DNA from 2 places in the Brachybacterium netajii genome. Region 2 is predicted to be linked to the other one. Evidence: riboswitches for the same ligand, from Rfam matches in the RefSeq annotation. Region 2 holds a riboswitch; the other holds the start of a gene.
What was found. Region 2 has a riboswitch for FMN ahead of pnuC (nicotinamide riboside transporter PnuC). Riboswitches for the same ligand answer to the same signal wherever they lie in the genome.

Region 1: linked by a shared signal. The riboswitch ahead of ribD (bifunctional diaminohydroxyphosphoribosylaminopyrimidine deaminase/5-amino-6-(5-phosphoribosylamino)uracil reductase RibD) and the one ahead of pnuC (nicotinamide riboside transporter PnuC) in region 2 are both predicted to bind FMN.

The regions. Positions count from the first base shown of each region.
Region 1 is NZ_JBSYXB010000004.1:64,220-73,496, forward strand. It holds gene ACXET9_RS09480 (AAA family ATPase) at 1-485, shown strand, start outside; gene ACXET9_RS09485 (DUF58 domain-containing protein) at 482-1,915, shown strand; gene ACXET9_RS09490 (DUF3488 and transglutaminase-like domain-containing protein) at 1,912-4,539, shown strand; FMN riboswitch at 4,700-4,827, shown strand; gene ribD (bifunctional diaminohydroxyphosphoribosylaminopyrimidine deaminase/5-amino-6-(5-phosphoribosylamino)uracil reductase RibD) at 5,019-6,230, shown strand; gene ACXET9_RS09500 (riboflavin synthase) at 6,260-6,901, shown strand; gene ribB (3,4-dihydroxy-2-butanone-4-phosphate synthase) at 6,898-8,454, shown strand; gene ribH (6,7-dimethyl-8-ribityllumazine synthase) at 8,451-8,954, shown strand; gene ACXET9_RS09515 (YidH family protein) at 9,120-9,277, shown strand, end outside.
Region 2 is NZ_JBSYXB010000002.1:293,124-302,400, reverse strand. It holds gene fmt (methionyl-tRNA formyltransferase) at 1-776, shown strand, start outside; gene ACXET9_RS05090 (RsmB/NOP family class I SAM-dependent RNA methyltransferase) at 773-2,347, shown strand; gene rpe (ribulose-phosphate 3-epimerase) at 2,386-3,072, shown strand; FMN riboswitch at 3,145-3,263, shown strand; gene pnuC (nicotinamide riboside transporter PnuC) at 3,359-4,063, shown strand; gene ACXET9_RS05075 (phosphoribosyl-ATP diphosphatase) at 4,166-4,429, shown strand; gene hisG (ATP phosphoribosyltransferase) at 4,543-5,400, shown strand; gene ACXET9_RS05065 (PH domain-containing protein) at 5,561-5,992, shown strand; gene ACXET9_RS05060 (DUF3866 family protein) at 6,014-7,147, opposite strand; gene ACXET9_RS05055 (WYL domain-containing protein) at 7,217-9,226, shown strand.

The DNA of each region.
Region 1 (9,277 bases), on a different contig from region 2:
ACCGCCTCCCCGAGGCGCAGCGCGACCGCTTCCTCGCCCAGACCTCCATGGGCTATCCCGTCCCCAGCGCCGAATCGCGGATGCTCGCCGCGCAGTCCGGGCCGGTGCCCGACGGCGACCGCGACGTCCTCGGCGCCCTGCGCGCACGCACCACGCCCGAGGAGATCGCCGCGCAGGTGCGCGACGTCCGCCGCGTCTACGCGGCGCCCGAGCTGCTGGACTACGTCGTGCGCCTGGCGACCGCGACCCGCACCCACCCGCAGGTCGCCCTCGGCGCCTCCCCGCGCGCCGCCGTGCACCTGGTGCGGGCCGCGAAGGCGCACGCCGTCCTCGAGGGCAGACCCCACGTGACCCCCGACGACATCCGCGCCGTGAGCATGCCCGTGTGGCGGCACCGCCTGCACCTGACGCCGCAGTCGCTGTCCCGCGGCGCCGGCTCCGGCGAGATCATCGAGCAGGTGCTGGACTCCACGGGCCTGTCATGACCAGGTCCCCGGGCCTCCCGGCGCCGCGGCGGCGCCGGGTGCTGCGCCCCACCCTCCGCGGAGGCCTCGCCGCCGTGCTCGCCGTGCTGCTGTGGGTGCTCGCGGACTCCACCGCGCTCGTCCCGCCGCGCGTGCTCGCCGCCGCGCTGCTGATCGCGCTCGCCGTCGGCGCCGCCTGCATCCTGCTCGCCGCGATCGGCCTGCAGGGGACCAGGCGCCTCGAGGACGACGCGGTGCCCGTCGGCGGCACCGCCCGCGTGCACGCCGCGCTCGGGCCCCGCAGCGTCTTCGCGCGGATCCCGCTGGGCCGCGGCGTCCTGCGCGAGCACCTGCCCGCGGACCTCGGCGGCACCGGCGACCTGCCGCTGCGCGCGAGCATGCCGCACGTGCTGCGCATCCAGCGCCGCGGAGCCCACCCCCTCGGCCCCTACTCGCTGGTCGTGCAGGACGTGCTGGGCATGTTCCACCTGCGATGGACCGCCGACGACGGCCTCCGCGTCACCGGTCTCCCGCCCGTGACCCCGCTGGCCGCCCCCGCGGTCCGCGCCGCCGGGATCTCCCGGCGCGAGGGCGCCGGGGCGCTCGCCGGCGGCCTCGGGGAGATCGGCCCGATCGCGCGCCCGTACGTCGCGGGCGACGAGATCCGTCGCGTCCACTGGCGGGCGAGCGCCCGCACCGGCCGCCTCATGACCCGCGAGGACGAGCCCGTCGCCGGCCAGAGTGCCGTGATCGTCCTGGACACCGGCCGCGGCGGCGGCGCCCCCGCCCCGCCCCGGCGGCGCGCCGCCGAGCGCGAGGAGCGCCGGGCCCGCGAGGAGCGCCGCGCCCTCGAGGACCGCCTGGTCGCGCATGCGGCCTCCGTGCTCGAGAGCCTCGGCACCCACGGCTGGACCGTGCGCGTGCTCGACGCCTCCGGCGACGAGATCACCCGCGCCCCGCGCCGCCGCTCCCAGGACGGCCGCTCCCCGGTGGGCCGCGAGGCCGACGCCGCAGGCCTGCGCGGCTCCCTCCTCGCCCTCGCCGAGGTCGACTTCGACGACGAGATCCCCGAGCGCGTCGTCGGCCCCGACCACGCCTCCGGCGACACCGCCCTCGCGATCGCGCTCGGCATCGACGACGGCGACCCCTTCCACGGCATCGAGCTCGACCGCTTCGCCGGCCGCGCCCTCCACCGCACCGCCATCGCCCTGCGCGCCGACGCGGCGCCGGGCGCAGGACCGGGCGCCGGGGCGGCGGGCGCGGGGGAGCGGCCGGCCCCCGTCGTCGGCCGCATCGGCGCCTGGACGCTCGTGCAGGGCACCGCCGCCGACGAGCTCGAGGACCTCCTCGCGCTCGCCGGCCAGCCCACCGGCCCGCACGCCGGCCAGCCCGCCGGTCCGCACGTCGGCCCGTCCGTCGGCCAGCCCGCCGGTCAGCAGGCGGCGCGATGAGCCGGGGTCCCGTCGTGCCGCTGCTCGGACGCCCCGCGCTGCCGCGGGCGCAGGCCGCCCGCCGCGGCCTCGTGCTGCTGGTCGCGCTGCTGCTCGCCTCGACCCCGCTGTCGCTGATCCTCGCCGGGGCCAGCTGGTTCGAGCTCGTCGCGACGGGCGCCGTCCCGGTCCTCGCACTCGCCGCGCTGCTGCGCCTGGCGGGGTTGCGGCCGGTGCTGGTCGCCGTCGCCGAGCTGCTCGTCGTGGTGATCGTCGTGATCGCGACCGAGGTCGGCCACGGGCTCGTGTCCCTCGGCGAGCCCGTCGGCCTGATCGGCGCACAGGCCGGGATCCTCACGGCCGCCGTCGGGGAGATCGGCGCCGGTCTCGCGCCGCTGACGGTCGGGGCCCGCGGCAGCGTGCTCGTCGTGCTCATCGCGGCGCTCGTCGCCCTCGTCCTGGACCTGCTGCTGGTGGAGATGGGCTGGCACACGCCCGTCGGCCTCCTGCTCATGGGCTTCGTGCTGCTGCCGTCCCTGCAGGCGCCCGACGGCGGCGCCTGGTGGACCGCCGTCGGTCCGATCCTCGGCGGCATGATGGTGCTGGCGATCCGCGCGGTCCACGCGGACCCGGCGAACGTCGTCGGCGACACGCGGCCGCAGGCCGGACCGCTCCCGAGACCGCTGGTGACCATCGGCGCCGCCGTCAGCGCGGTGCTGCTCGTCGCGGGCCTCGCCCTGCCCGTCGCCGCCCTGCTGCCGCAGGTCGCCCCCACGCAGGTCGCCCTCGACATCGACGTCGTCAACGCCTGGCGCAACAACGAGGGCCAGCAGCTCGGCTCCATCGGCATCGCCGAGGACGCCTCGGTCCGCCGCAGCCTCCTGCAGGAGGACCCCGTCGAGGTGCTGCGCTACACGACCGACGCCTCGTCCTCCTCCGTGGCGTCCTCTTCTTCGTACCTGCGGATGCTGGTCCTGACCCGCTTCGACGGCGAGACCTTCTCCGCGCCCGGCGAGAACGACGTCACCGTGCTGCCCGAGGTCAGCTTCTCCGACGCCCGCGAGGACGGCCTCGCCGTCAGCGGCGACACCAGCCTGCTCACCGACTACGACATGACCCTCACCGAGGTGCTCAGTCTGCGCCTGCCCGTCCCCGCGAACGTCCGCGCGGTCAGCTCGACCCTCGACGCGGTCTCCGAGGCGATCACGATCGACGATGTCTCCGGACAGGTCGCCCTCAGCGAGTACCCGGCGCTCGCCAACGGCGACGGCTTCCCCGGCTCCAGCAGCAGCACCGGCCAGAAGCTCGCCTACACCGTCACCGCCGAGGAGAGCCCGGCGACCGCCGCGCAGCTGCGGGCCGTCCCCGCGAGCACCGTCGGCAGCCCCCTCGAGATCGGCTACCTGCAGGCCTCCGAGGTCCCCGACGCCGCCCGCGAGCTCGCCGACCAGCTCGTCGAGAGCACCGGCGCCACCACCGCCTACGACACGGCCATCGCCTTCCAGGACTACTTCCGCACCTCCTTCGACTACTCCCTCACGGTCGCGACGCCCCGCGGCCAGGACCCGCTGGAGTCCTTCCTCGCCGACCGCATCGGCTACTGCGAGCAGTTCGCCTCGACGTTCGCGCTGATGATGAACTCGCAGGGCTACTCGACGCGCGTCGTCACCGGCTTCACCCCCGGCACCACCACCGCCGACGGGGAGCACGTGGTCTCGACCTCGAACGCCCACGCCTGGCCCGAGGTCTACTTCGGCCCCGACTACGGCTGGGTCCGCTTCGAGCCGACCCCGGCCGCCGCCGGCAACGGCGTCTCCGCCCCCGACCGCGAGACCGGGACCGAGGACACCGCCACCTCCGAGGACACGGTCGCGACCACGGCCCCCGCCGAGGAGACCACCGCGGCGGACGAGCCGACCGATGCCGCCGACACGACGGAGACGGCCGCCTCCGACGCCTCCGACCAGGGCGGCACCACCGGCCTCGACGCCGGCGAGGCCGCCTCCGACGCCCTCCGCGGGATCCTCGGCCTCATCGCCCTGGCCGTGCTCGCGGTGGCGGCGCTCGCCGTGGCCGTCATCGTCCTGCGCCGACGCCGGGACCTCGCCCGCCAGGCCCGCTGGGACGCCCTGACCGGCTGGGCCGGCGGGGCCGACGGCGGAAGCGGCGGGTCCGGGGGCGGGCCCGGCGGGGGCGCGGGGCCGAGCGCGGAGGAGGTGCGGCGCCGGGCGGGCCTGCTCGCCTGGTCCGAGATCCGCGCCGAGCTGCACGGACGCCACCGGGCCGTGGCGATGCTCGGCTGGACCGGGCTGTGGGGCCGCCCCGTCGTCGACCCCGTGCTCTCCGACGCGCTGCCGCCCACGCAGGCCCTCACCGCGCTCCTCGACGAGTTCGAGGAGCACGGCGTCGAGGTCGGCGACGAGCATCGGCTCGCCGCGGCGCTCATCGGCTCCGCCTGCGCCGCCGCCCGCTACGCCGTGCCCACCTGGGTCGCCGAGGAGCGCGCCGCCCGTCGGACGGACAGCGGGGCGGACGACGGTGGGGCGGACGGGGCGGAGGCCGAGCGGATCGCCCGCGACACCATCACGATGCCGCTCCAGGCCGAGACCGACGTGCTGCTGCGCCTCATCCGCCGCGCGCGGTGATCGTGCGCGGCGCGCGGTGAACGTGCGCCGCGCGCGGCAGCGGCGGGGGACCGGCGCGCGGCGAGCTCGAGCCGCGAGCGCGACGGGGCGCGGATGTCGATCCGGTGACATCCGCTCGACCGCCGCACGGCGGCCGGTGCTACGCTCACGCTCGAATGAATCGCATTCTCCGGGGTCAGTGAAAATCTGAGCCGGCGGTGACAGTCCGCGACCCGGCTCCTTCGAGAGCCGGTTGACCTGGTGGAACTCCAGGACCGACGGTGAAAGTCCGGATGGGAGGAGATGCGACGTCGACCTCGTCGGCGTCGGCGACGCCTGTGCGCGCCTGATGCCGCGGCGCGGTCGGCGTCCGCGCTACGCGCATCGCCCCGGGACAGGTCTATCCCGGGAGGACCCTCGTGCCAGCGCACCGGACGTCCGCGTCCGCCACCCCCTCCGGCCACGGCACCGCCGCGGTCTCCGCCGTCGAGCTCGCCGCCATGCGCCGCGCCCTCGACCTCGCCGTCCTCGGCCCCGTCGACGACGCGAACCCGCAGGTCGGCTGCGTCCTCCTCGCGCCCGACGGCACCGTCCTGGGCAAGGGCCATCATCGCGGGGCCGGCACCCCGCACGCCGAGGTCGAGGCGATCGCCGACGCCCACCGCCGCGTCGCCGAGGCCGCCGCCGAAGCAGCTGCCGAGGCCGCCGCTGAGACGGATGCCGCCCCCGCACCCGCCGTCGCGGATGCCGCGGACCTGCTGCGCGGCGCGACCGCCGTCGTCTCCCTCGAGCCCTGCGACCACACGGGCCGCACCGGCCCCTGCAGCCTCGCGCTGCTCGAGGCCGGCGTCGCGCGCGTCGTCTACGCGCTGCCGGACCCGGGCCGCGCCTCCCACGGCGGTGCCGCGCGCCTCGCCGCGGCCGGCGTCGACGTCGTCGGCGGCGTGCTCGCGCCCGAGGCGATGGCGCTGATCGGCCCCTGGTACCGGCGGGTCGCCGCCGAGAACGTCCACCTGATCCTCAAGACCGCGAGCACCCTCGACGGCCGCATCGCCGCCGCCGACGGCACCAGCCGCTGGATCACCGGGCCCGCCGCCCGTGCCCACGCCCACGAGGTCCGTGCCCGCACCGGCGCGATCATCGTCGGCACCGGGACCGTCGAGGCCGACGACCCCGCGCTCACCGCCCGCCCCGACCGCCCCGCGGCCGACCCGTCGGCCGGTCCGGCAGCGGACCCGTCGGCCGGTCCGGCGGACGACTCGTCGGCCGACGAGCCGATCGTGCAGCCGCTGCGGGTCGCCGTCGGGCGCCGGCTCCTCCCCGAGGACGCGGCGATCCGCGGGACCGACGGACGGTTCCTGCAGGTCGAGAGCCTTGATCCGACGGACGTGCTGGCGGCGCTCGCCGCCCGCGGCATCCACCACGCGGTGCTCGAGGGCGGGCCCGTCCTCGCCTCCGCCTTCCTGCGCGCCGACGTCGTCGACGAGATCCACGCCTACATCGCCCCCGTCCTGCTCGGGGCCGGGCGCGGCGCCGTCGGCGACCTCGGCATCACCACCCTCGAGGACGCCCGCCGCTTCCGCACCGAGCGCGTCGAGCAGCTCGGCGAGGACGTCCTGCTCATCGCCCGCCGCCGACCGGCCGCCGCCTCGGCCGCGCCCGAGCCCGTCGTGCCCGAGCCCGTCGCGCCCGCGGCCGACGAGCCCCGCTGACCACCCGCCCCTCCCGGAAGGAGACCGCCATGTTCACCGGCATCGTCGAGGAGATCGGAACCCTCGAGTCCATCACGCCGCAGCCCACGGGGGAGGCGCGCCTGCTCGTGCGCGGGCCGCTCGCCGCCTCCGACGCCCGCCTCGGCGACTCCATCGCCGTCGACGGGGTCTGCCTGACCGTCGTCGACCTGCCCGGCGACGGCACCTTCGCCGTCGACGCCGTCCCCGAGACCCTCCGCCGCACCGCCCTCGGCCGCCGCGAGGCCGGCTCGCGCGTCAACCTCGAGCGCGCCCTGCGGGCCGACGCCCGCCTCGGCGGCCACATCGTCCAGGGCCACGTCGACGGCGTCGGCACCCTCCGCTCCCGCACCGGCTCCGGCCGCTGGGAGGACCTCGTGATCGCGCACGACGGCCGCCTCGCGCCGCTGATCGCCGAGAAGGGCGCGATCACCGTCTCCGGGGTGTCGCTGACCGTCACCGAGGTCGCCGACGACGCCTTCGGCCTCTCCCTCATCCCCGCGACCCTCGAGGCCACGACGCTCGGCGCCCTCGGCGTCGGCGACGAGGTCAACCTCGAGGTCGACGTCCTCGCCCGCTACGTCGCCCGCCTGCAGGCCTTCCCGGCAACAGCGGCATCGGACGCCGCGTCGGCCGACGGGGAGGAGCGGTGACCGCCCTCGACGGTCCCGCGGCCGACGGCCCCGCGCTCGACGGCCCTGCCGCGACGCGGATCGAAGCGGCGCTCGCGGCGCTGCGCGCGGGACGGCCCGTCCTCGTCGCCGACGACCACGACCGCGAGGACGAGGTCGACGCGATCCTCGCCGCCGAGCTCGCGAGCCCCCGCTGGGTCGGCTGGTCCGTGCGCCGCAGCTCCGGCTACCTGTGCGCGCCCATGCCCGACGAGCGCGCCGACCACCTCGACCTGCCGCTCATGGTGCCCCGCACCCAGGACGACCTCCGCACCGCCTACACGATCAGCGTCGACGCCGCCGAGGGCGTCACCACCGGCATCTCGGCGACCGACCGCGCCCGCACCCTGCGGGTCCTCGCCGACCCGTCCTCCGACGCCGGCGACCTCATCCGTCCCGGGCACGTGATCCCGCTGCGGGCCGTCCCCGGCGGGGTCCTCGAGCGCCCCGGGCACACCGAGGCCGCCGTCGACCTGTGCCGGGCGGCGGGCCTCGCGCCCGTGGGGATGATCGGCGAGCTCGTCCGCGACGACGGCGAGGTCATGCGCCTGCCCGAGGCGCTCGAGCTCGCCGCTGCCGAGGACCTCGTGCTGATCACCATCGCCGAGCTGCGCGACTGGCTGCGGGAGCGGGGCGCGCAGGCGCCGGCCGACGAGCGGTCGTCGGCCGAAGCCGATCCGACGGCCGGGACCGGCACGACGGCGGGGACCGGCACGTCGGCGGGCGCGCGCCCGTCGGCCGCGGACCGGGTTGAGCACCTGGTGAGCGCGCGCATGCCCACGCGGCACGGCGAGTTCACCATCCACGGCTATCGCGACCGCCGCACCGGCGCCGACCACGTGGCGCTCGTCGCCCCGCGGCCCGCCGCGGCCCCGGCCGACGGCCCCGCCGCGACCCCGGCCGACGGCGGCCCCGCCGCGTCCGCCGCGCCTGCCGGGTCCGGCGATGCGGCGCTCGTGCGGATCCACTCCGAGTGCCTGACCGGCGAGGCCTTCGGCTCGGCGCGCTGCGAATGCGGGCCCCAGCTGGACGCCGCGCTCGCGCGCGTCGCCCGGGACGGGGGAGCGGTCGTCTACCTCCGCGGCCACGAAGGGCGCGGGATCGGCCTGCTCGAGAAGCTCGCCGCCTACGACCTCCAGGACCGCGGGCGCGACACCCTCGAGGCGAACCTCGACCTCGGGTGGCCCGGTGATCTGCGGGAGTACGGGGCCGCTGCCGCGATCCTCCAGGATCTCGGACTGGACCGCGTCGCCCTGATGACGAACAATCCGGACAAGGCCGAGGCGCTCGCCGCGCACGGGATCGAGATCGTCGAGCGCGTCGGCCTCGTCGTCGGTCGCACCCCCGAGAACCTCGACTACCTGCGCACGAAGGCGCGCTCGATGGGGCATCTGATCCCCGCCGACGCGCTCGAGGACGCCGCCCCCGTCGGCGAACCTGCCGAGGACCCTGCCAGCGACTCCGTCGGCGACCCCGCCGACGATTCCACACCTGCCGCGCCTGCGGCGCCCCCTACCGAGAGGACACCGTCATGAGCGGAGCCGGAGCCCCCACCCTGAAGACCGACGGCAGCGATCTGCGCGTCGCCGTCGTCGCCGCCAGCTGGCACGACGTCGTCATGGACGGCCTGATCGCCGGCGCCCGTCACGCCCTCGACGCCGCTGGCGTCACCCGCGTCGACCTCGTGCGCGTGCCCGGATCGTTCGAGCTGCCCGTCGGCGCCCTCCACGCCGCGGAGAAGGCCGACGCGGTCGTCGCGCTCGGCTGCGTCATCCGCGGCGGAACCCCGCACTTCGACTACGTCTGCCAGGCGGCGACCCAGGGCCTCTTGGACGTCTCCCTGCGCACCGGCAAGCCCGTCGGCTTCGGCCTGCTCACCTGCGACACCGAGCAGCAGGCGCTCGACCGGGCGGGGCTCGAGGGCTCCGTCGAGGACAAGGGCGCCGAGGCCGTCGAGGCCGCCATCGCGACGGTCAAGGCCGTGCGCGGCATCTCCGGCGCGAACGACGGCCTGCGCGCCCGCATCGGGTTCTGACCCGGGCGGCCCGTCGGGCCGGGCCGGACCATCGGGCCGCCCGTCGGACCGGGCGGCCGGGGCGGTGGGAACTCCCATCGCCCCGGCAATCCCGACCGGACTGCTCGATTCTGCGCGGTATCGCCGTGCCGCGCGCAGGAGCGCGCGGGATGTCATGATTGCTCGGTGACTCCGCGACGCCGATTCCCCGCCTCCGTCTACCGCGACGGCGACGAGCCCGACCCCCGCTTCAGCCTCGCCAACGAGCGCACCTTCCTCGCCTGGCTGCGCACCGCGCTCGCGATGTACGCAGGCGCCTTCGCCCTCGAGGCGCTCGCCCTGCC
Region 2 (9,277 bases):
GCGATCCCGAGGTCCAGCAGCGTCTGCGCGACCTCGCGCCCGATGTCGCGCCCGTCGTCGCCTACGGCCAGCTGATCCCTGCTCCCGCGCTCGACATCCCCGCCCACGGCTGGATCAACCTGCACTTCTCCCTGCTGCCGCAGTGGCGTGGGGCCGCGCCCGCGCAGCGGGCCGTGCTGTCGGGCGCCTCCGCCAGCGGCATCAGCGTGTTCCGCATCGAGGAGGGCCTCGACACCGGGGACGTCCTGGCGAGCGCCCCGTCGCCGATCGGCCCCCTCACGACCTCCGGGGAGCTCCTCGAGGCGATGGCCGTGCAGGGCGCCGAGCTGCTCGTCGAGACCCTCGATGCGATCGCCGCCGGCACCGCCGTCGCCGCGCCGCAGGACCATGCGCTGGCCACCCATGCCGCGAAGCTCACACCCGCCGAGGCCCGCATCGACTGGTCCCTTCCCGCCGACCGCGTCAGCGCCCATATCCGCGGCATGAGCCCCGACCCGGGCGCCTGGACGCTGCTCGACGGCGACCGGTTCAAGGTCCTCGGCCTCGAGGAGCTCCCGGCGGATGCCCCGCGCCTCGCCCCCGGGACGCTGCGCGCGACGAAGCGGCACCTGCTCGTCGGCACGGGCACGACGCCGCTCGCGCTCGGGACCGTCGCCCCCGCGGGGAAGCGCGCCATGCGCGCCGCCGACTGGGCCCGCGGCGCCGCCCTGGGCGACGCCCCCGCCTTCGGCGCCCCCGACGACACCGACAGCACCACCTCCGAGGAGCGCGCATGACCCGCGACGACGACCGCCAGGACCACCGCCGTCAGGGCGGGCGATCAGACCGCGACGGCGGACGCCGCCGCGACGCCCGTGGCCGCGAACGGTCGGGCTCGCGCGGCGAGGGCGGGCCGCGCCGCGGCTGGTCCGAGCAGCGCCCCTCCGAGCGCAGGAGCCGCACCACGCCGGCCCGCCAGGTCGCCTATGAGGGCTTCCGCGCCGTCCGCGAGGACGATGCCTACGCGAACCTCGTCCTCCCGCGCCTGCTGCGCCGCCATCGCGTCTCCGGTCGCGACGCCGCGTTCACCACGGAGCTGTTCTACGGCGCCCTGCGCGCCCAGGGCCGCCTCGACGCGATCATCGCCGCCTGCACCGACCGTCCGCTCGAGGACATCGACCCCGCCCTGCTGGACGTGCTCCGCCTGGGCGCCTACCAGCTGCTGGACATGGCCGTCGCGCCGCATGCGGCCACCTCCGAGACCGTGGCCCTGGCCCGTCAGGAGGTCGGGGCGGGCGCCGCCGGCTTCGCCAACGCGATCCTGCGCCGGGTGGGGGAGAGGACCCTCGAGGAGTGGATCCCCGAGGTCGCCCCGGACCGCGAGACCGACCCCACCGGGCACCTCGCCGTCGTCCACTCGCATCCGCGCTGGGTGGTGCGGGCGCTCACCGAGGCGCTCGCGGCGCACGGCCGCGACCCGGGGGAGATCGACGAGCTACTGGCCGCGCAGAACGCCGCCCCCGCGGTGTCCCTCGTCATGCGTCCCGGGCTCACCGACCTCGACGAGCTCATCGACTCCGGGGCCTCGCAGGGGCGGCTGAGCATCTTCGCCGCCTCCTGGCCCTCGGGCGATCCCGGCGGCCTCGACGCCGTGCGGGAGGGACGCGCGGCCGTGCAGGACGAGGGCAGCCAGCTGATGGCCCTGGCCCTCGCCGCCGGCGCCGACGACGCGGTCCTCGCGGACGACGCCCACTGGCTCGACCTGTGCGCGGGCCCGGGCGGCAAGACCGCCCTGCTCGGCGGCCTGACGATCGAGCACGACGCCGACCTCCTGGCCGTCGAGCTGCAGGAGCATCGCACCGAGCTCGTCGACCGGGCCGTGGAGACCCTCCGCGAGGCGGGCTGCGAGATCGAGACCCGCACGGCCGACGGCACCTGCATCGGCGCCGAGCTCCCGGGCCGCTTCTCGCGCGTCCTCGCGGACGTGCCCTGCTCGGGCCTCGGCGCGCTCCGCCGTCGGCCCGAGTCGCGCTGGCGCCGCACGCCCGGCGACATCGGCCATCTCGGCGTCATCCAGCGGGATCTGCTGCGCTCCGCGCTCGACGCGACCGCGCCCGGCGGCGTCGTCGCCTACGTCACCTGCTCCCCGCATGCGGCGGAGACCCGGCTCGTGGTCGCCGACGTGCTGCGCCGACGGGACGACGTCGAGCAGCTCGACGCGCGCCCCGCCGTCCTCGAGGGGATCCTCCCCGGCGCCCGCGAGGACGCCGAGCTGGGGGAGGGCCCCTCCGTCCAGCTGTGGCCCCACGTCCACGGCACCGACGCCATGTTCATCGCCCTGCTGCGCCGCCTGCCCGCGGCCTCCTGACCCCGCCCCGCGCCCCGACGGAAGGACCCCCGATCCCGATGAGCCCCGCCTACGCCACCGACGGCCACTACATCCACCCCAGCATCCTCAACGCCGACTTCATGCGGATCGGCGAGGAGCTCGACCGGATCGCCGCCGCCGACAGCGTCCACGTCGACGTGATGGACAACCGCTTCGTCCCGAACCTCACCTTCGGCACCTCGATGGTCGAGCAGATCGTCGAGCGCAGCCCCATCCCCGTGGACGCGCACCTGATGATCGCGGACGCCGACCGCGAGGCCCCGGCCTTCGCGGAGGCCGGCGCCTCCTCGGTGACCTTCCACCTCGAGGCCGCGGCCGCGCCCATCCGGCTCGCACGGGAGCTGCGGCGCAAGAACGCGGCGGTCGGCGTCGCGCTGCGGCCCGCCTCCCCGGTGGAGCCGCTGCTCGACGTCATCGGCGAGTTCGACATGCTGCTGATCATGACCGTCGAGCCCGGCTTCGGCGGCCAGAGCTTCCTCGAGACGATGCTCCCGAAGATCCGTCGGGCCCGACGGGCGATCTCGGAGGCGAACCTCGAGGTCTCGGTCCAGGTCGACGGCGGCGTGAGCCGGGAGACCATCGAGCGCTGCGCCGAGGCGGGCGCCAACGTGTTCGTCGCCGGGTCCGCGATCTACCGGGCGCAGGACGCCGCCGAGGAGATCGCCGCGCTGCGGGAGCTGGCCTCCGCGCACGGCGCGCACTGACGCCGCCGGCTGTCGTCTCCATCACGGCGGCGGGGCTGCGACCAGGTATATCGTGGGTCGGTCACATCCTGTGACGTGCTCCGGGGTCGGTGTAAATCCGAGCCGGCGGTGATAGTCCGCGACCCGCGCCAGCGGTGGAGCCGGTGGAACTCCGGCACCGACAGTGAAAGCCTGGATGAGAGGCGCACGTCCTGCATGCCGTCGAGCGCGCCCGAGCGCGCCGCCGTCGGCGTGCCGGATCCCTTTTCCCCCGGAGCCACTGCATCCGACGGGAGAAAGGACCCTCATGGATCTCCTGCAGTGGCTCTTCGACGCGAAGATCGAGTTCGCGGGCGGACAGTTCATCCTCTGGCGCGAAGTGCTCGGCAACGTCTTCGGACTGCTCAGCGCGCTGGGCGGCATGCGCCGCAAGGTCTGGGCCTGGCCCATCGGCATCGTCGGCAACGTGCTGCTGCTGACCGTGTTCCTGGGGACCGTCTTCGGCAGCCCCGCCAGCATCGACCTCTACGGCCAGGCCGGCCGTCAGGTGATGTTCATCGCCACCGCCGTCTACGGCTGGATCCGCTGGAAGCAGGCGAAGGACTCCGGCGGCACCGCCGTCGAGCCGCGATGGGCCTCCTGGGGGACCCGCGCCCTGCTGGTGGTGGTGCTCGTGGGCGGCACCGCCCTGCTCACCCCGCTCTTCCGGGCGCTGGGCTCGTACGAGCCCGTCTGGGCGGACGCCTGGATCTTCATGGGCTCGCTGCTGGCGACCTTCGGCATGGCCAAGGGCTGGGTGGAGTTCTGGCTGATCTGGGTGGCCGTCGACATCGTCGGCGTGCCGCTGCTGGTCAGCGCCGGCTATTACGCGAGCGCCTTCATGTACATCTTCTACGGATGCTTCACCCTCACCGGCTTCTTCGTGTGGTGGCGGGTGCGCCGCAGCGAGGACCGGGCGCGGAGCGTCGAGGTCGAGACCGCGCATCTGGATCCGACGGTCCGCCGCCGCTGACGGCACCGTCCGCCGCTCGTCCGCCGCTCGTCCGACGTCCGTCCGACGTCCGTCCGACGGGCGGCGGCGCCGTCGGCGTGCGCGGACCAGTACCCTGGGCGCGTGAAGGATTTCGAAGCGCTGTTCGCCGAGCTGACCGAGAAGGCACGCACCCGTCCCGAGGGATCGGGCACCGTGCGGGAGCTGGACGGCGGCGTCCATCAGATCGGCAAGAAGATCGTCGAGGAGGCCGCCGAGGTCTGGATGGCCTGCGAGCACGAGACCCTCGACGACGCGGCCCTGGAGATCAGCCAGCTGCTCTACCACGTGCAGGTCATGATGGTCGCCAAGGGCCTCACCCTCGAGGACGTCTACCGCAAGCTCTGAGCCGGTCCGCCTGCTCCGGGACCGCTCCGAGGCGGTCCGCCCCGCCGTCCCCGGACGCTCGTCCGGCCTGAACCATCCGCTCGCGCGCGCCGCCGCGCGGCGAAGGAGGAACCGTGCTGCGCATCGCAGTCCCCAACAAGGGCGCCCTGTCCGAGCCCGCCGCCGACCTGCTGCAGGAGGCGGGCTACCGTCGTCGCGGCATGGCCAAGGAGCTCGTCGTCGTCGACCATGAGAACGACGTCGAGTTCTTCTACCTGCGCCCCCGCGATATCGCCGTGTACGTGGGCTCCGGGACCGTCGACGTCGGCATCACCGGCCAGGACATGCTGATCGACTCCCGCACCCCGGCCGAGGAGATCCTGTCGCTCGGCTTCGCCCGCTCCACCTTCCGCTTCGCCGCGCCCGTGGGCCAGCATGCGAGCGTGGGCGAGCTCGCCGGCGTCCGCATCGCCACCAGCTACGAGAACCTCGTCCAGGACCACCTGGGAGAGCACGGGATCACCGCGGAGGTCGTGCACCTCGACGGCGCGGTGGAGTCCTCCATCCGGCTCGGCGTCGCGGACGTGATCGCCGACGTCGTCGAGACCGGCACGACGCTCCGCCAGGCCGGCCTGGAGCCCTTCGGCGATCCGATCATGACCTCGGAGGCCGTGCTGTTCTCGCGCCCCGGCATGACCCTCGACGCCGACGCCCAGCACTCCCTCGAGGTGCTCGAGCGCCGTCTGCGCGGCGTGCTCGTCGCCCGCGAGTACGTGATGCTCGACTACGACATCCCCTCCGACCTCCTCGAGCGCGCCGTGGCGATCTCGCCCGGCTTCCAGTCGCCGACGGTCTCGCCCCTGCGGGACGGCGAATGGTCGGCCGTGCGCGTGATGGTCGAGCGCCGTCAGTCCCACCGCATGATGGACGACCTGTACGAGGTGGGCGCCCGCGCCATCCTCGTCACCGCGATCCAGGCCTGCCGCATCTGACCTGCCGCGGCGACCGATGTCCCGCCCGCACGGCCCCGACGGTCCGTCGTCCCCCTCGGGGCCGACGGACTCGGGTCCGGCGGGAGGAGGTCCGACGGGCTCCGGACCGGGAGGGGACGGTCCGTCCGGGTCCGAGCCGGATCGCCCGGGGGACACGATCGTGCTGCGCCCGCTCATGGTGCGCCTCGTCGGCTACCCGACCGGGCTCATCATGCTCGGCGGCACCTCCTGGTGGGCGCTGAAGATCCCCGGCTTCTCCCTCGGCGGCCGCACCGCCCTGATCCTGCTGGGCGTGCTGGGACTGCTGATCTGCCATCTCGAGGCGCGCGTTCGCCTCGTCGCGCGCGAGCACACCCTCGAGGTCCGCAACCATCTGTCCTCCCGCACCCTCGAATGGGCGGAGATCGTCGACGTCGGCTATCCGATGGGCGACCCCTGGGCGCACCTGGACCTCGCCGACGGCACGACGCTCGCGACGATGGCGATATCGACCGCCGACGGCCGACGCGCCGTGGCCGCCGCGCACCGTCTCCGCCGGCTCATCCGCCAGCGCGGGGAGGCGTCCCCGGAGGACTTCCCGGGCAGCGGCTGACCCGGACCGCGGGACGGCTCCTCAGCCGGCGTCGAGCAGCCGTCCCGCGGCGCGCCCGGCGAGCGCCGGGTAGAGGAAGGGCGCCGCATCCTCCTCCAGGCCCCGTCCCATGCTCGACAGCCGCACCGGGAGCGCGGCGAGCGCCGCGAGGAGCCCGTCGGCATCGATCTCCTCGACCGCGTGCAGGATGCCGCGCGCACGACCGAGCTCGACGATCTCTTCACGAACCTGTTCGGCGACAGACGCATGAAAAGCGCTGTTGAGAGGGTCGGCGGGGGAGAGCACGGGCAGACGCAGGGGAGCGAGGGCGGCTCGCCCCAGCACCGTCGACGCGTGATGCGAGAGCCCCCGGTGCCGGGGCCTCGGGTCCGCGCCGGAGACCCGCAACGCCGCGATCGGGACCCCGCCCAGCACGCTCGCGGCATGCAGCGCCTCGACGGCCTGCACGCCCGAGAAGCCCCAGGCGGTGCCGGTGCCGAGGTTGCCGGGCCCCTGGACGGCGATGACGACGTCGGCTCCGAGTGCGAGGCGGGCGGCCAGCAGCGCGGAGTGGACGGTGACGGCCTCGTGATCGCCGCCGAAGGCCTGTCCGACGCTGATCGTCGCCTCCATGAGCCCTTCCTCCCGCAGCACCGCCGCGGTGCGGGAGAAGGCGGCGGGCAGCGCCGCAGCATCGGTGTGCACGTGCACGATCCGCGCCGACGGCGCCTGCGCACGGATGCCGGCGACGACGGCGGGCAGCGCCGAGTGGAGGTCGGCGACGACGACGGGGAGGCCGGCGAGGTCGTCGGCGTCCTGGAGCAGGTCGTGGTGCTCGCCGGACGGGTCGTCGATGGCGTCGACCATCGTCTGCATGGGCGTGTAGCGGGCCTTGACCATGTGCCCGGCCGGTTCGTCGGCCTCCGGCAGAGCGTCCGGCCGGGCGACGACGAGGGCCTCGCCGCCGGTCCCCAGGCCGCGGCGGAGCGCGTTCGTGTTCAGCAGCACCTGCTCGCCGACCTGCGGGGCTCCCGTGAGCTCGGGGTAGGCGAGCGCCGCGACCGACTCCCCGGCGCCCGCGGCCCCAGCGGCGCTCGTGATCGCGACGCGCAGGCGCACGACCCCCGGCCAGGAGTCCCGCACCTCGACGACTGTTCCCCGTTCCCATCGCAGCATGTCCCCAGGGTACGGGCGAGGAGCCGGAATCCTCCGCCGCGCCGAACGCACGGCCGGTACTCTGACCGGGTGGCTGCCAAGAGCACGGAGAGACTCCTCAACGTCATCATGACGATCGGCTCGCGCCGGCGGATCGACCGGGCGAAGCTGTTCGCCGCGATCCCCGAGTACCGGGAGGCGGATGCCGCCGCCGAGCGCATGTTCGAGCGGGACAAGGCGCAGATCCTCGATCTCGGCCTCCCGCTGAGCACCGAGACCGATCTCTTCGACCAGAACACCGTGTACTACCGGATCGACACGGCGGCGGGGGATGCGGTCCTCGATCTCAGCCGCGAGGAGTACACGGTGCTGCTGGCGGCGAGCCGCGCCTGGGACGATGCGGCCGCCGGCGGGGCCGCCCGCCGGGTCCGCGCCAAGCTCCTCAGCCTCGGGCACGACGCCGATCCGGACCTGCTGCGCCGGACCCCGCGCGGCACGGTCGAGTCGCTGCCCGTGCTGACCCCGCTGCTGGAGGCGGTCACCGCCGGGCGCGCAGTGCGCTTCGACTACCGCGGCACCGACAACCGGCGCGCGAACCGGCATGTCGAGCCGTGGGCCGTCGGCGTCCACGACGGCCACTGGTACGTCCACGGCTGGGACCTCGACCGCGAGGCCCCGCGGATCTTCCGCGCCTCCCGCATCGAGAGCTATCCGGAGGTGAGGACGGTCGCCGCGCATCCGCGGCCGGCCGACGTCAGCCTCGCGACAGCGCTCTCCACTGCTCTCGAGTCCATGCACGCGAACCCGGAGGGCGAGCAGCGGATGATCGTCCGCGCCGCCCCGTACAAGGCCCTCGCCCTGCGTGATCTCGCGGGCGCGGCCCTCGATGACGGGACGCTCGAGCTGCCGGCGATGCCGCGCTCCGCGGCCCGGCGTCTGGCGCTCGCGGACATCCGCTGGATCGAGGTGGTCGAGCCGGTGCTCTGGCGCGAGGAGATCTCCGCGGTCCTCGGCGACATCGCCGACGCCCATGCCGCCTCGCCGGATCTCGCCGCGCTCGAGGCCGCCGTCCCGCGCGACGCCCGACGGATCCGCACGCCCACGGCCGCCGGCGATCACCTCTCGCGGCTGATCAGCGAGGCGTCCTACGTCATGAGCCGCGACGAGGTCGAGACGGCCGAGCTCGCCGGCGCCCTCGGCATCTCCGAGAAGCAGCTGATCAAGGATCTGCAGGTCCTGTTCCTGTGCGGGGACTTCGCCACCGGCTGGGAGCAGGACCTCATCGAGGCCGAATGGGAGCACGGCGTGGTGAGGGTCCGCAACGCCGAGCCCCTCCGTCGCGCACTGCGCCTGAGCCGAACGGAGATCACGGCGCTCCTGGCGGGCCTCTCCGCGCTCGAGCCGTCGGCGGGGGAGACCGCCGGTCTCGTCGCGAGCGCGACGGCGAAGCTGCGTGCGGAGCTGGGGGCCTCCGCCGACGGGGCGCCGGCGGCAGAGGCGGCCTCTCCCGCGGAGGAGACGGGAACCGGAACGGGGAGCGCGGCCGAGGATGCCGGCACCCGGACCGCATCCCGCGCCGACGCCGTGCTCGCGGCGGTCGGAGAGGCGCTCCGCACGGAGGGCGGGACACTCACGATCCGCTATTCCGCGCCGGATTCGGCGGGGACCAGCGTGCGCACCATCCGGCCGATCGCGATCGAGACCGACGGCACCCGCTCCTATCTGCGCGCCCACTGCGAGCTGCGGGGCGACGAGCGGCAGTTCCGGCTCGACCGGATCGTCGAGATCCTCCCCGCGGACGCGCCCGGCCGGCTGTCCGAGGAGGGGACCGGCCCCGACCTGCGCGGGACGGTCGACGGCGAGGTCTGGCTGCGGCTCGACGCCCCCGGGCGCTGGATCGCCGAGTCCTTCGCCGCGGCGGAGCTGCGCGACGGCGACGGCCCTCTCGTCTACGCCCGTCTGGAGCATCCGGTGAGAGCCGCTCTGGTCGACGCCGTCCTCGAATCCGCGGGCGCCGCGGAGGTGCTCCTCCCGCGTGACCTGAGAGACACGATCGTGATCGTGGCACGGGACTCGTCTCGTCCGGCACACAGGAACTAGGCGCTACGCTTATATGGCCCATCACACGGTGGGTCGACATCACACGGTGGG